One region of the Pseudomonas sp. PK-RTE-24 genome, then DNA from elsewhere that is predicted to be linked to it. Evidence: riboswitches for the same ligand, from Rfam matches in the RefSeq annotation. Region 1 holds a riboswitch; each other region holds the start of a gene.
What was found. Region 1 has a riboswitch for cobalamin ahead of cobO (cob(I)yrinic acid a,c-diamide adenosyltransferase). Riboswitches for the same ligand answer to the same signal wherever they lie in the genome.

Region 1 (4,225 bases):
TTGGCCAGCACGCCAGCGAACGGCAAGTCCGGCTGATACTTGGCCAGGCCCAGCGCCAAGGCGCCAAAGGTCTGCGCCATGGCGGTGCCGTCGATCACGCCGAGCACCGGCACACCGAAGTGGCGTGCCAGATCAGCGCTGGATGGCGTGCCGTCGAACAGGCCCATCACGCCCTCGATCAGAATCAGGTCGGCTTCGGCGGCGGCTTCCCACAACAGCCGGCGACTTTCCTGCTCGCCGACCATCCACATGTCCAGTTGATACACCGGCGCACCGCTGGCGCGCTCGAGGATCATCGGGTCGAGAAAATCCGGGCCGCATTTGAACACGCGCACCTTGCGCCCTTGGTTGCGATGCAAACGGGCGAGTGCGGCGGTGACGGTGGTCTTGCCCTGACCGGAGGCCGGCGCGGCGATCAACACCGCCGGGCAGTGACGTGGTTGCTTCAAAGTTCGACGCCTTTCTGCGCTTTGATCCCGGCCTGGAAGGCGTGCTTGAGCATGCCCATTTCGGTGACCGTGTCGCCCATCTCGATCATTTCCGGCTTGGCGCCGCGACCGGTGACCACTACGTGCTGCATCGGTGGGCGCGCCTGCAAATCGCTGAGCACCTGATCGAGATCGAGGTAGCCGTGCTTGAGGGCGATGTTCAACTCATCGAGCACTACCAGACCGATCGAAGGGTCGCGCAATAATTCGCGGGAGACTTCCCAAGCGGCGGTCGCCGCGGCGATATCGCGCTGGCGATCCTGGGTTTCCCAGGTGAAGCCTTCGCCCATGACGTGGAAACGCACCTGCTCGGGGAAGCGGCGGAAAAACAATTCTTCGCCAGTGCTGTTGCGGCCTTTGATGAACTGCACAACGCCGCACTGCATGCCGTGGCCCATCGCGCGGGCGAGCATGCCGAACGCCGAGCTGCTCTTGCCTTTGCCATTGCCGGTCAGCACCAGCACCAGGCCACATTCGTCGGGCGAGCTGGCGATGCGTTCGTCGATCACGGCCTTCTTGCGCTGCATGCGCGCCAGATGGCGTTCGTCACGCTCGGGGGAATCAGTCATGGGGGGAGCTCTCCGTTGAGGCTGGATAACGGCGGGCAGGCACAAGAATAGACGGCAAAAAGCCTGGCATCGCCCACCGTGATGCCGCTGAGATGGATCAGGCCGGTCTCCGGGCTCATGAGCGGCGTTTCGCCGGACTGCGCGCCTTCCCGCTTCTTTCGAGGCAGTGGCTCAAGGCGCAGTTTTCACTCATTTACCGTTGCGGGGGCAGCGCCGGGATCGTCGTGGCTTCGCTTGAAGACCACCCTCACCGGCTTCCCTGTTTCACTCTGTCGACGCGGGGCCACAGAGCACCTGAAACAAGCGGCGAAGGTTAGAGGGTTGGAGGTGGAGCGTCAATTGAAGAGGCGCTTTGCGCGCGAATAACTGCCGCTGATCCATTGTGCAGCGGCAATCTTGTGCCAGACTGCGACAAGTGATATCAAAGAGCCATGCTTTTTTCGAAAGCCCACTACAACAATAAGGATGACGACGATGCAAGGCATGATCATCAGCAACCCGCGCCTGGAATTTCTGCGCCCGGTGCTGGAACGCTGGTTTGACTGTATCGATCGCTACAACACCGTACGCGGCGACAACGAAACGCCATATTGGCACGACGAGAAAGCCAATCTCGGCCTGCTCTCGGCAGCGGCGTGGATGGCTGAAATGGTCACGCTGAACGACACGGCCACGCGCAAACAGAACGAAGAAGGCGAACGCAATGCTCGCGCCGACCTGCTGATTGCCGGCGCCGAAGACCGCGCGTTCATTCAGGCCACGCAACGCTGGCCACGGGTCAACAACCTCAACCTGACCCAGGCACTGCTCGACGTCACCGCCGATGCCAAGCGCATCAGTTACGCCAGCGATCTCAAGCTCGGCTGCCTCTTTGTTGCTCCGCAAAAACCTCAGCACAGCGCCAGCCCCGAAGAATTGCAGGACATGGTAGACGACCTGCAAAAGGAACACACCTGCGCCGTGGCCTGGTATTTCCCCTACGCCTATCGCAAATTGCACAGCGACGCGGGCAACTATCATCCGGGCATCGCCATGCTGTTCAAGGAAGCCCGCGGTTGAGCAGTTGAACCATCGGGCCTGCGCCCTCCTCTATGTTTAGGAATGCATTCATAGGGAAGATCAGCAATGCGCAAGGCCCAACTCGCTCTTATCATCGCCGTCGCTGGCGGGCTCGCCGCCTGCGGTGAAACCTCCAGCCTGCAAGTCTCCGACGGCACCGGCCCGTCACCGAAACTGCCCGAACCGAACAAGACGCTGATCCCGACAGTCAACATCGCCCCGGCGGTGGGCTGGCCGGACGGCGCGAAACCGATCGCAGCGGCCGGCACCCAGGTCGCCGCGTTTGCCGAAGGCCTCGATCACCCGCGCTGGCTCTACGTGCTGCCCAACGGCGATGTGCTGGTGGCGGAGACCAATGCGCCGCCCAAGCCCGATGACAGCAAAGGCATTCGTGGCTGGGTGATGAAGAAAGTCATGGGCAAGGCCGGTGCCGGCGTGCCCAGCCCGAACCGCATCACCCTGTTGCGCGATGCCGACCACGATGGCGTCGCAGAAACCCGCACGGTGTTCCTGCAGAACCTCAACTCGCCGTTTGGCATGACGCTCGTCGGCAATGATTTGTATGTGGCCGACACCGACCGCCTGCTGCGTTTCAACTACGAGCCGGGCGCCACCGAGATCAAGACCCAACCGATCAAAGTCGTCGACTTGCCCGGCGGTACACTGAATCACCACTGGACCAAGAACGTCATCGCCAGCAAGGACGGCAACAAGCTCTACGTCACCGTCGGCTCGAACAGTAACGTCGGCGAAAACGGTCTGGATCAGGAAGAAGGCCGCGCGGCGATCTGGGAAGTGGATCGTGCGACCGGCAATCACCGGATCTTCGCCTCGGGTATCCGCAACCCCAACGGCCTGGCTTGGGAACCCACCAGCGGCGCCTTGTGGACAGCGGTCAACGAGCGTGACGAAATCGGCAGCGATCTGGTGCCGGACTACATCACCTCGGTCAAGGACGGCGGCTTCTATGGCTGGCCGTTCAGCTACTACGGGCAACACGTCGATGTGCGGGTCAAACCGCAGAATCCTGATCTGGTGGCCAAGGCCATCGCTCCGGATTACGCGGTCGGTCCGCACACCGCTTCGCTGGGCCTGACCTTCGCAGAGGGCAACCGGTTGCCGGCGCAATTCAAGGAAGGCGCATTCATTGGCCAACACGGCTCGTGGAACCGCAAACCGCACAGTGGCTACAAGGTGATTTTCGTGCCGTTTACTGGCGGCAAGCCGACCGGGCAGCCGGTGGATGTGCTGACCGGCTTCCTCGACAAGGACGAGAATGCGCTGGGCCGCCCGGTAGGCGTGGTGATCGATCAGCAAGGTAGCTTGCTGGTGGCGGATGATGTCGGGAACAAAATTTGGCGCGTTTCGGCCAGCAATTAAGCTAAGCGCGAAGCAAAAAATGTGGGAGCGAGCCTGCTCGCGAAAGCGGTTTATCAGTCAAATCATTGTCAACTGACACTCCGCCTTCGCGAGCAGGCTCGCTCCCACATTTAGTTATGCATACGCACTAGGGGTTACGCGCCAACTGCCCCGGCTGCAACACCCGCTTGGCGCTCAGATACGCCTTCTGCCAATACGCCTTCGACAGGCTATCGAGCTTGACCGTGCCGCCCGTGGCCGGCGCATGCACGAAGCGCCCCTCGCCGACGTAAATCCCCGCATGACTGACCTGCGAGCCGCCATTGGTGGCGAAGAAGATCAGGTCGCCGGTCTGCAGGCCTTCCTTGCCGACATTCGGCGCCTGCATGACGATCATTTCGCGGGTCGAGCGTGGCAGCGAAATGCCCGCCGCGTCGCGGTAGACGAAACCGATCAGACCACTGCAATCGAAACCGGAATCTGGCGTGTTGCCGCCCCAGCGATACGGCGTGCCGACCAGGCCGAGGGCGCGGAACAGCACGTCTTCAGCAACGGGGGAAAAAGCCTGGGAGGGAGCGAACACGATCGGCGCGCGAACCACGGGGGCTGGCGGCGGTGTGCGGCTGGCGCAGGCGCTGAGCAGCGCGGCGCAAAGGATCAAGGTGAGGCGGGCCGACATCGTCATAAGCAGAACATCCTGATCTGGCTGCGGCTTTCTCTGCCGAATGGACAGAAACAAAACCGCCTGCG
Region 2 (4,225 bases), 860 kb from region 1:
ATTACGGTTTCGCCCTTACGGCGAGGCACTTTTTCCAAACGCCGAAAAAGTACCCAAAAAGGCTTGCTCCTACGTTCGGCCCTCGCAGGCTCGGGTTCCTTCGCTCCGGGACTGATCCGGGCGCAGCGGCTCCGGTTTGCTTCGCTGCACCTACACTCGCTGTGTACGACTGCGTCGTACGGTCGCTGCGCTCCCACGCCCGGATCAATCCCTCCACTCAGCCTTCCGACGTCGCCGGTGGATCAAGATCAAGAGCACTCGAGCTAACGCTCATTGTTGAGTGGGGCGGCTTCGCCGCGGGCAGCTGCGCTGCTTTGCGTTTGCTTTGTAGGCGAGCCTGCTCGCGAAGGCGGCCTGACAGCCACCTGTTCTTGAGCTGGTGCGCGATCCAACTGTAGGAGCTGCCGAAGGCTGCGATCTTTTGATCTGGCTTCTGCTTTTGCTTCGGCTCTTGATCTTTTGCCCCTTCGGCAGGCTTCGTTACGGGATCGATCCGGGGGTGGGAGCGCAGCGACCGTACGACGCAGTCGTACACAGCGGAAGGAGGTGCAGCGAAGCAAACCGTAGCCGCTGCGCCCGGATCGGTCCCGTAACGAAGGTACCCCGAGCCCCAGCGAGCGGGCCGTACGCCGGGGCAAAGCCTTTTGGTTCCTTTTTGGCGTTTGAAAAAGGGACTCGCTGTAAGAGCGAAACCATAAGAAGCCGTTACCGCAGCAACGGATATACCCCCAGTTTCAGACTCACCGACCATTGACCCACGACGGACCCATGCGTAGCCTTGCGCTTTCGAGGTTCTTCGGCACTCGCCGAAGCTAAGAAGGGAACGCGGTCAAAGCCGCGGCTGCCCCCGCAACTGTGAACGGTGATGTTCGTTGCCACGCCACTGCCAGCTCAACCGATGAGCCAGCGGGAAGGCGCAATGGACGCCAGGCCCAACGCCTGAACGCCGTCAGCCAGGAGACCTGCCTCGTCACAGATTCTCACTACAACCGGGCGGGGTGATCCGGTGGCGAATGCTTCCGGCGTGCACGCGCGCTGCCGGTTCTCGTCCCGTATGCCCGCCGCTTGCCAAAGGGCATACCGATGAAAACACTGGCCAAACTCCCCGTCACCATCGTCACCGGTTTCCTCGGTTCGGGCAAAACCACGCTGCTGCGGCACATGCTCGACAACGCTCAGGGCCGGCGCATCGCGGTGATCGTCAACGAGTTTGGCGAGCTGGGCATCGACGGTGAAATCCTCAAGCAATGCACCATCGGCTGCACCGAAGAAGAGGCCAGCGGCCGCGTTTATGAGCTGACCAACGGCTGCCTGTGCTGCACGGTGCAGGAAGAATTCTTCCCGGTGATGCGCGAACTGGTCGCCCGTCGCGGCGATCTCGACCACATTCTTATTGAAACCTCGGGCCTGGCCCTGCCCAAGCCGTTGGTGCAAGCCTTCCAGTGGCCGGAAATTCGCAGTGCCTGCACCGTCGATGCAGTCATCACCGTGGTCGATAGCCCGGCGGTCGCCGCAGGCACATTCGCTGCGTTCCCGGATCAGGTCGATGCCCAGCGCAAACTCGATCCGAACCTTGATCACGAATCGCCACTGCATGAACTGTTCGCCGATCAACTGGCCAGCGCTGACCTGGTCATCCTCAACAAAGCCGACCAGACCAGCCCGGAAGATCTGGCTCGCGTACGCGCTGAAGTCGCCGAAGAGCTGCCGCCAGCGGTAAAAATCGTCGAAGCCAGCAATGGCCGCCTGCCGCTCGACGTGCTGATCGGTCTCGGTGCCGGCTCTGAAGAGCATATCGACAGCCGCCACAGCCACCACGATCACCACCATGACGGTGATGACGACGACCACGATCACGACGCCTTCGATTCGATCTCCATCGAATTGCCGCAAGCCGACGAAAGCCTGCTGCTCGACGCGCTGACGCAACTGGTGGTGCAGCACGGCATCCTGCGGGTCAAAGGCTTCGCGGCGATTCCGAACAAGCCGATGCGCCTGTTGATCCAGGGCGTGGGCACGCGTTTCGACAAGCATTTCGACCGCCAGTGGGGTGCCGACGAAGCGCGGGTGACGCGTCTGGTGCTGATCGGTCAGGAGCTTGATGCGGCACAACTCGAAGCGCAATTGCGCGCTGCGCTCAGCGTTTAAGCCATGCACCTGCTCAGGACCCAGCCCGGCGGATTCGTCTCGGACGACAACATTGCCGACCTCGGACAAACCCCCGCCGAGCTGGTGATCCTGTGCAGCGGCGATTCCAGCCTGGCGCTGCTCGCCGAGGCTGCGCAGCAACTGCCCGATGATTATCCGAGCCTGCGTCTGGCCAACCCGATGCAGGTCCAGAATCACGCCTCTGTCGATCTGTATGTCGACGAAGTGCTGCGCCACGCCAAGGTCATTCTGATCTCACTGCACGGCGGCATCGCCTATTGGCGCTACGGTGTCGCGCGGCTGGTCGAGTTGTCCGAACGCGGCGTGCAACTGATTCTGGTGCCCGGCGATGACCGCCCGGACCCCGAGCTCAGCGACTTGAGCACGGTCAGCGCCGACGTGCGCGATCGACTCTGGCAATTCCTGCGTCAGGGCGGCATGGGTAACGCGCTGGATTTCTTCCGTTGCCTGGGCAACCAATGGTTCGCCCGCGATTACCCGTGGAGCGAGCCGCAAACCCTGCCGCGCACGGCGATTTATCACCCACAGAAAAACAGCGCTGCCCTGAGCGACTGGCAAGCCGAATGGCTGCCCGGTCAACCGGTGGCGGCGCTGTTGTTTTATCGCTCGCATTTGCAGGCGGCGAACACGGCGTTCATCGATGTGTTCTGTCAGCGTTTGCAGGCAGCCGGACTCAATCCGCTGCCGATCGCGGTGGCCAGTCTGAAAGAACCCGGTTGCTTGTCGGTGGTCGAGGACTGGCTGGATGAAGTCGAGGCGGGGGTGATTCTCAACACCACCGGTTTTGCCCAATCGAGTCCCGAGGCGCCGCATCTGCGCCCGTTTCGCCGCAACATCCCGGTGATTCAAGCGATCTGCGCCCAGGACAACGAGCCTGGCTGGCGCGACAGCGAGCAGGGCCTCGGGCCGCGCGATCTGGCGATGCACATTGCTTTGCCCGAACTTGACGGACGCATCATCAGCCGCCCGATCAGCTTCAAGGATCTGGCCTGGCGCAGCGAGCGCAGCCAGTCCGATGTGGTCTGTTATCGCGCCCAACCTGAACGCATGGATTTCGTCGCCGAACTGGCGCGGCGCTGGATTGCTCTGGGGCGGGTGCCCAATGGCGAAAAACGCATCGCGCTGATCCTCGCCAACTACCCGACCCGCGACGGCCGCATCGGCAACGGTGTCGGCCTCGATACGCCAGCGGCGGCGCTGAACATCCTCCGCGCTTTGCGCGAAGAGGGTTATCCGGTCACGGCCGAGTTGCCCGATAGCGGCACCGAGCTGATCCAGCAATTGCTCGGCGGTGTCAGCAACGACCTCGACAGTCTTGACCTGCGCCCGTGCCAGCAAAGCCTGGCGATGGACGATTACCTGGCAATGTTCAACGCGTTGCCGGAGGCGAATCGCGCGGCGGTACTCGAGCGCTGGGGATCGCCACACAACGATCCGATGTGTCGCGACGGCCGGCTGATGATCGCCGGTCTGCGTTTCGGTCTGACCTTTGTCGGCATCCAGCCGGCCCGCGGTTATCAGGTCGATCCCAGCTCGGTGTATCACGACCCGGATCTGGTCCCGCCGCACGGCTATCTGGCCTTCTATTTCTGGTTGCGCAACACCTACGGCGCCCACGGCGTGATCCACGTCGGCAAGCACGGCAATCTCGAATGGCTGCCGGGCAAAGGTGTTGGGCTGTCGGAAAACTGCTGGCCCGACGCGCTGCTCGGGCCGTTGCCGAATATCTATCCGTTTATCGTCAACGATCCGGGCGAGGGTGCCCAGGCCAAACGGCGCACGCAAGCGGTGATCATCGACCACTTGATGCCACCGCTGACCCGCGCCGAAACCTATGGGCCGCTGCGCAATCTGGAGTTGCTGGCCGACGAATATTACGAGGCGCAACTGCTCGATCCGCGCCGTGCCCGCGAGTTGCAGCGCGACATTCTGCAATTGGTGCGGGACACGCAGATCGACCGCGAGCTGCAACTGGATGCAGCGCTGGACAGCGATGCCGATGCGGCGATCTGGTTGCCGCGTCTCGACACTTATCTGTGCGATCTGAAGGAATCGC
Region 3 (4,225 bases), 1.5 Mb from region 1:
CACCAGACCGACAAAGCCGATCGAGCCGACAATCGACACCATCACCGCCGTCACCAGCGCGGCGCAGCCAATCAACAGAATTTGCACACGTCGCACTGGAATGCCGAGAGACGCCGCCGAGTCCGCACCAAAGGTGAACGCATCCAGCGCCCGGCGATGCCACAGACAAACAACCAACCCCAACACTGCTACCGGCACCGCCAGCCACACCGACGGCCAGCGCACGCCGCCGAGATTGCCGAGCAGCCAGAACATGATCCCGCGCGCCTGTTCCGAGCTGGCCGAGCGGGTGATCAGAAAAGCGGTGAGGGCGTTGAACAGCTGCGAGCCGGCAATCCCGGCCAGAATGATCTGTCCGGTGCCGCTGGCCGAGCCGCTGACTCGCGCCAACAGGATCACCAGTGCGAAAGCGGTCACCGCGCCGGCAAAAGCACCGACCGACAGTGAAATCGCCCCGGCGCCGACGCCAAGCAGGGCGACCATCACCGCGCCAGTCGAGGCGCCAGCAGAAATTCCCAGCAGATACGGATCGGCCAACGGATTGCGCAGCAGCGACTGCAGGATTACGCCACAGGTCGCCAAACCGGCGCCGCAGGCCGCCGCGACCAGCGCGCGGGTCAGGCGATAGTTCCAGACAATGCCTTCGTCGATCGGGTCGAGCACATAACCGGCGCCCCACAGCTTGTTGGCCAGCACCTGCAACACCACGCTCGGCTCGATCGAAGTCTCGCCAATGGCCACGCCGCCAATCAGCGCGACCGACAGCGTCAACAGCACCAGCAGCAAACGGATCAGGCGTCTGCTCATTGCGACAGGTCGTAGCCGTTGATGGCACTGGCCAATTGTGCGAGGCCATCGAAGGTGCGCAGGCTGGCCTGCATGGCCATGGCGTCAAGGATGATGATGCGGTTGTGCTTGACCGCGTCCATGTTGCGCGTCACCGGATCACTGCGCAGGAAGGCGAGTTTCTTTTGATAATCGTCCGCCGGGAAACGCCGACGATCCATGCGCGCGATCACCAGAAACGTCGGGTTGGCCTTGGCGATGGTTTCCCAGCCGACGGTTGGCCATTCTTCATCGGACTCGACGACGTTGCGCACGCCGAGGGTGCTGAGCATGAAATCGGGAACGCCTTTGTGCCCGGCCACGAACGGCTCGATGTCCATCTCGGCGCTGGAGAACCACACCAGAGCGCTGACGTCTTTGCGCTGCTGCTTTTTCGCGGTGGCGATCGACTGCGCGAGGCTGGCTTTGAGCTGCTCATTGAGCTGCTCGCCACGCGCCTGCACATCGAAAATCGCCGCCAGTTGGCTCACGCTTTTGTAGATGCTGTCGATGCGAAACGGCGCCAGCCGCGTGCCGTCCGAACCGACGAGGTTGTCCTTGGCTTCGCAATCGGAGGGCAGCAGATAGGTAGGAATCTTCAGTTCATGAAACTGCTCGCGGGTGCCGACCGCGCCTTGCGGGCCGACCATCCATTCCAGCTCGACGGCAACCAGCTCCGGGCGTTTGGCGATCACCGCTTCGAAACTCGGCTCGTTGTCGGCAAGGCGCTCGATCCTGTCGTTCTGCGCTTTGTATGTGCCCAGCACGTCGTTGAACCACAGCGAAGTGCCAACGACTTTGTCGCCCAGACCCAAGGCATAGAGCATTTCCGTGCCGGCCTGGCCGATGGTCACCGTGCGCGCAGGCGCGTGCTGAAAGGTCAGGCTGCTGCCACAGTTTTCGACGGTCAGCGGATACGCAGTCGGCGCCGCTTGCGCCAGGGCGCAAAGGCTCAGAGCGGTGAGCAGGGTGGCAACGCGGGGCAGCAGCATGGGGCAGTCTCCAAGGGAACCGTACGGGAGCGGGCGGGTACGGTTGGAAATACACCTCGGGCGCGGTCGTGGAAACTGCGCAAGGCCGGCACGGGGAAAATGCGCACGGCACGATGTCCTTCCCGGACACCCCGCCGGTTGGTCAGTCACTGTGCCGGCAGGTCTCCTGACTGATGCGTCATTGCCACGCTCCGGCCTTCCCGGGATTCACCCAGTGGCAGTCGAGGAGCAGGCTCGGCACCTACAGTTGCGGGGGCAGTTCCGATTGATGCGTGGAGCACCTCGGATTCCCTATTAATTCCGTGTGGAAACCGGCGCGGGCATGGTAGTCGATCAGGCCGCTGATGGGGAGCCGAATCTGCTTTGGTAGGAGCTGCCGAAGGCTGCGATCTTTTGATCTGGTCTTTAACGGGCAAGATCAAAAGATCGCAGCCTTCGGCAGCTCCTACACGGGTGCGTGTTTGCGTGGCGGAGCGTTTGCAATCCGAGGGTAAGCTTGGCTAATATACGTTCCATATACACATCGTATCGGATTCATATATGGGCATCGTAAAAATCTCAGAGGACATGCACGAGAACCTGCGTATCTCCAGCAACGCCCTCAGCCGCTCGATCAACGCGCAGGCTGAGCACTGGATGCGCATCGGCATGCTCGCCGAGCTGCATCCCAATCTCGACCACAGCGCCATTTGCCGCCTGCTGATCCGCGCCGAACAGAATGGTGGGCTGGATCTGCAACAACTGACTCAGGAAGCCGTCAGCGCATGAGAAACCAGATCAAGATCAACACCCCGGCCGACATCGAAAAATCCCGCGCCGCCGGCAAACTCGCCGCTGAAGTGCTGGCAATGCTGGTGCCGCATGTGAAGGCTGGCGTGACCACCGATGAGCTGGATCGACTGTGCAACGATTACATCGTCAATGTGCAGAAGGCGGTGCCAGCCAATGTCGGTTATCACGGCTTTCCGAAAACCGTCTGCGCGTCGGTCAACGATGTGGTGTGCCACGGGATTCCATCGGGTACGCCATTGAAAGACGGCGACATCGTCAACCTCGACATCGCGGTGATCAAGGACGGCTGGTTCGGCGATACCAGTCGCATGTATGTGGTGGGCGAGGCGACTCCTGAAGCGCAGCACCTGATCAAGACCACCTACGAAGCCATGTGCGCAGGCATCCGTGCAGTGAAGCCGGGCGCAACGCTGGGCGATATCGGCCACGCGATCCAGAGCCTGGCGGAGGCGGAGGGCTTCAGTGTGGTACGCGAATACTGCGGCCATGGCATCGGCAAGGTCTATCACGATGAACCGCAGATCCTGCATTACGGCTTTCCCAATCAGGGCCTGAAGCTTAAGGCCGGGATGATTTTCACCGTGGAACCGATGCTCAATGCCGGCAAACGCCATGTGAAGAACATGCCGGATGGCTGGACCGTATTGACCAAGGATGGCTCGTTGTCGGCGCAGTGGGAGCATATGGTCGCGGTGACGGAGAGCGGGTTCGAAGTGCTGACGGCTTGGCCGGATGAGATTGAAGGGTACCGGGCCATTGGCTAATACCGTGTCGCCTGCTTGCCCTCACCCTAGCCCTCTCCCAATGGGAGAGGGGACTGACCGAGGTGTTGTTGCGAGATACGCCGACGTGCGATACCGAGTCGAACTTACATTTTGAACAGCATGAAGATCGGCTCCCTTTCCCCCTCGCCCCCTTTGGGGGAGAGGGCTGGGGTGAGGGGGTAGATCCAACTGACTCAGCGCAATCAGTGAGCACCGGCAGCCTTGTTCAAGTCGCTCTCGGTCCACTCGGTATAAACACAAGCATCCGCCGTCGCCCAGCGCACCCGTACCGGATCGCCGGCCTTGAGTGGCATGCCCGCTGCCGACAGCGCTTTCACCGTCATCGACGTCCCGCCCGCAGTCACCACGCTGCACGTCTGGCTCTCACCGAGAAACAGCACCTCCACAACATTCGCCGATACTTCATTCCAGCCCGCCGCCAGCGGCTCATCCAGCGCCTGCTGCGTGCTCAGCGCCAAGGCCTTTTCCGGACGCACCATCAGCAGCACATCCTGATCAGTGTGCAACCCGGACGTCAGCCGAATCGACAACGACTGGCCCTCGAAACTCGCTGCTGCATTGCCTTGCGCCTTGAGCTTGAGGAAGTTCGAATTACCCAGAAACGACGCGACAAATGCATTGGGCGGATTCTGGTAAAGGTCATAACCACTGCCCAGACCAACGATTTTGCCGTGGCTGAAAATCGCGATGCGTTGCGACAGACGCATGGCTTCTTCCTGGTCGTGCGTCACGTAGACGATGGTGATGCCCAGGCGCCGGTGCAGCTGGCGCAGTTCATCCTGCAAGTCTTCGCGCAGCTTCTTGTCCAGCGCACCGAGCGGTTCGTCCATC

Region 2: another riboswitch for cobalamin. It lies ahead of cobW (cobalamin biosynthesis protein CobW); the one in region 1 lies ahead of cobO (cob(I)yrinic acid a,c-diamide adenosyltransferase).
Region 3: another riboswitch for cobalamin. It lies ahead of ACV8MC_RS18390 (ABC transporter substrate-binding protein); the one in region 1 lies ahead of cobO (cob(I)yrinic acid a,c-diamide adenosyltransferase).

Annotation. Positions count from the first base shown of each region.
Region 1 covers NZ_CM133224.1:5,590,425-5,594,649, forward strand. Annotated here, with positions in the region: gene ACV8MC_RS25095 (cobyrinate a,c-diamide synthase) at 1-449, opposite strand, end outside; gene cobO (cob(I)yrinic acid a,c-diamide adenosyltransferase) at 446-1,057, opposite strand; cobalamin riboswitch at 1,141-1,370, opposite strand; gene ACV8MC_RS25105 (hypothetical protein) at 1,532-2,116, shown strand; gene ACV8MC_RS25110 (PQQ-dependent sugar dehydrogenase) at 2,183-3,496, shown strand; gene ACV8MC_RS25115 (C40 family peptidase) at 3,624-4,160, opposite strand.
Region 2 covers NZ_CM133224.1:4,729,668-4,733,892, reverse strand. Annotated here, with positions in the region: cobalamin riboswitch at 773-984, shown strand; gene cobW (cobalamin biosynthesis protein CobW) at 1,084-2,148, shown strand; gene cobN (cobaltochelatase subunit CobN) at 2,152-4,225, shown strand, end outside.
Region 3 covers NZ_CM133224.1:4,060,564-4,064,788, forward strand. Annotated here, with positions in the region: gene ACV8MC_RS18385 (FecCD family ABC transporter permease) at 1-807, opposite strand, end outside; gene ACV8MC_RS18390 (ABC transporter substrate-binding protein) at 804-1,817, opposite strand; cobalamin riboswitch at 1,957-2,148, opposite strand; gene ACV8MC_RS18395 (ParD-like family protein) at 2,358-2,585, shown strand; gene map (type I methionyl aminopeptidase) at 2,582-3,373, shown strand; gene ACV8MC_RS18405 (ABC transporter ATP-binding protein) at 3,577-4,225, opposite strand, start outside.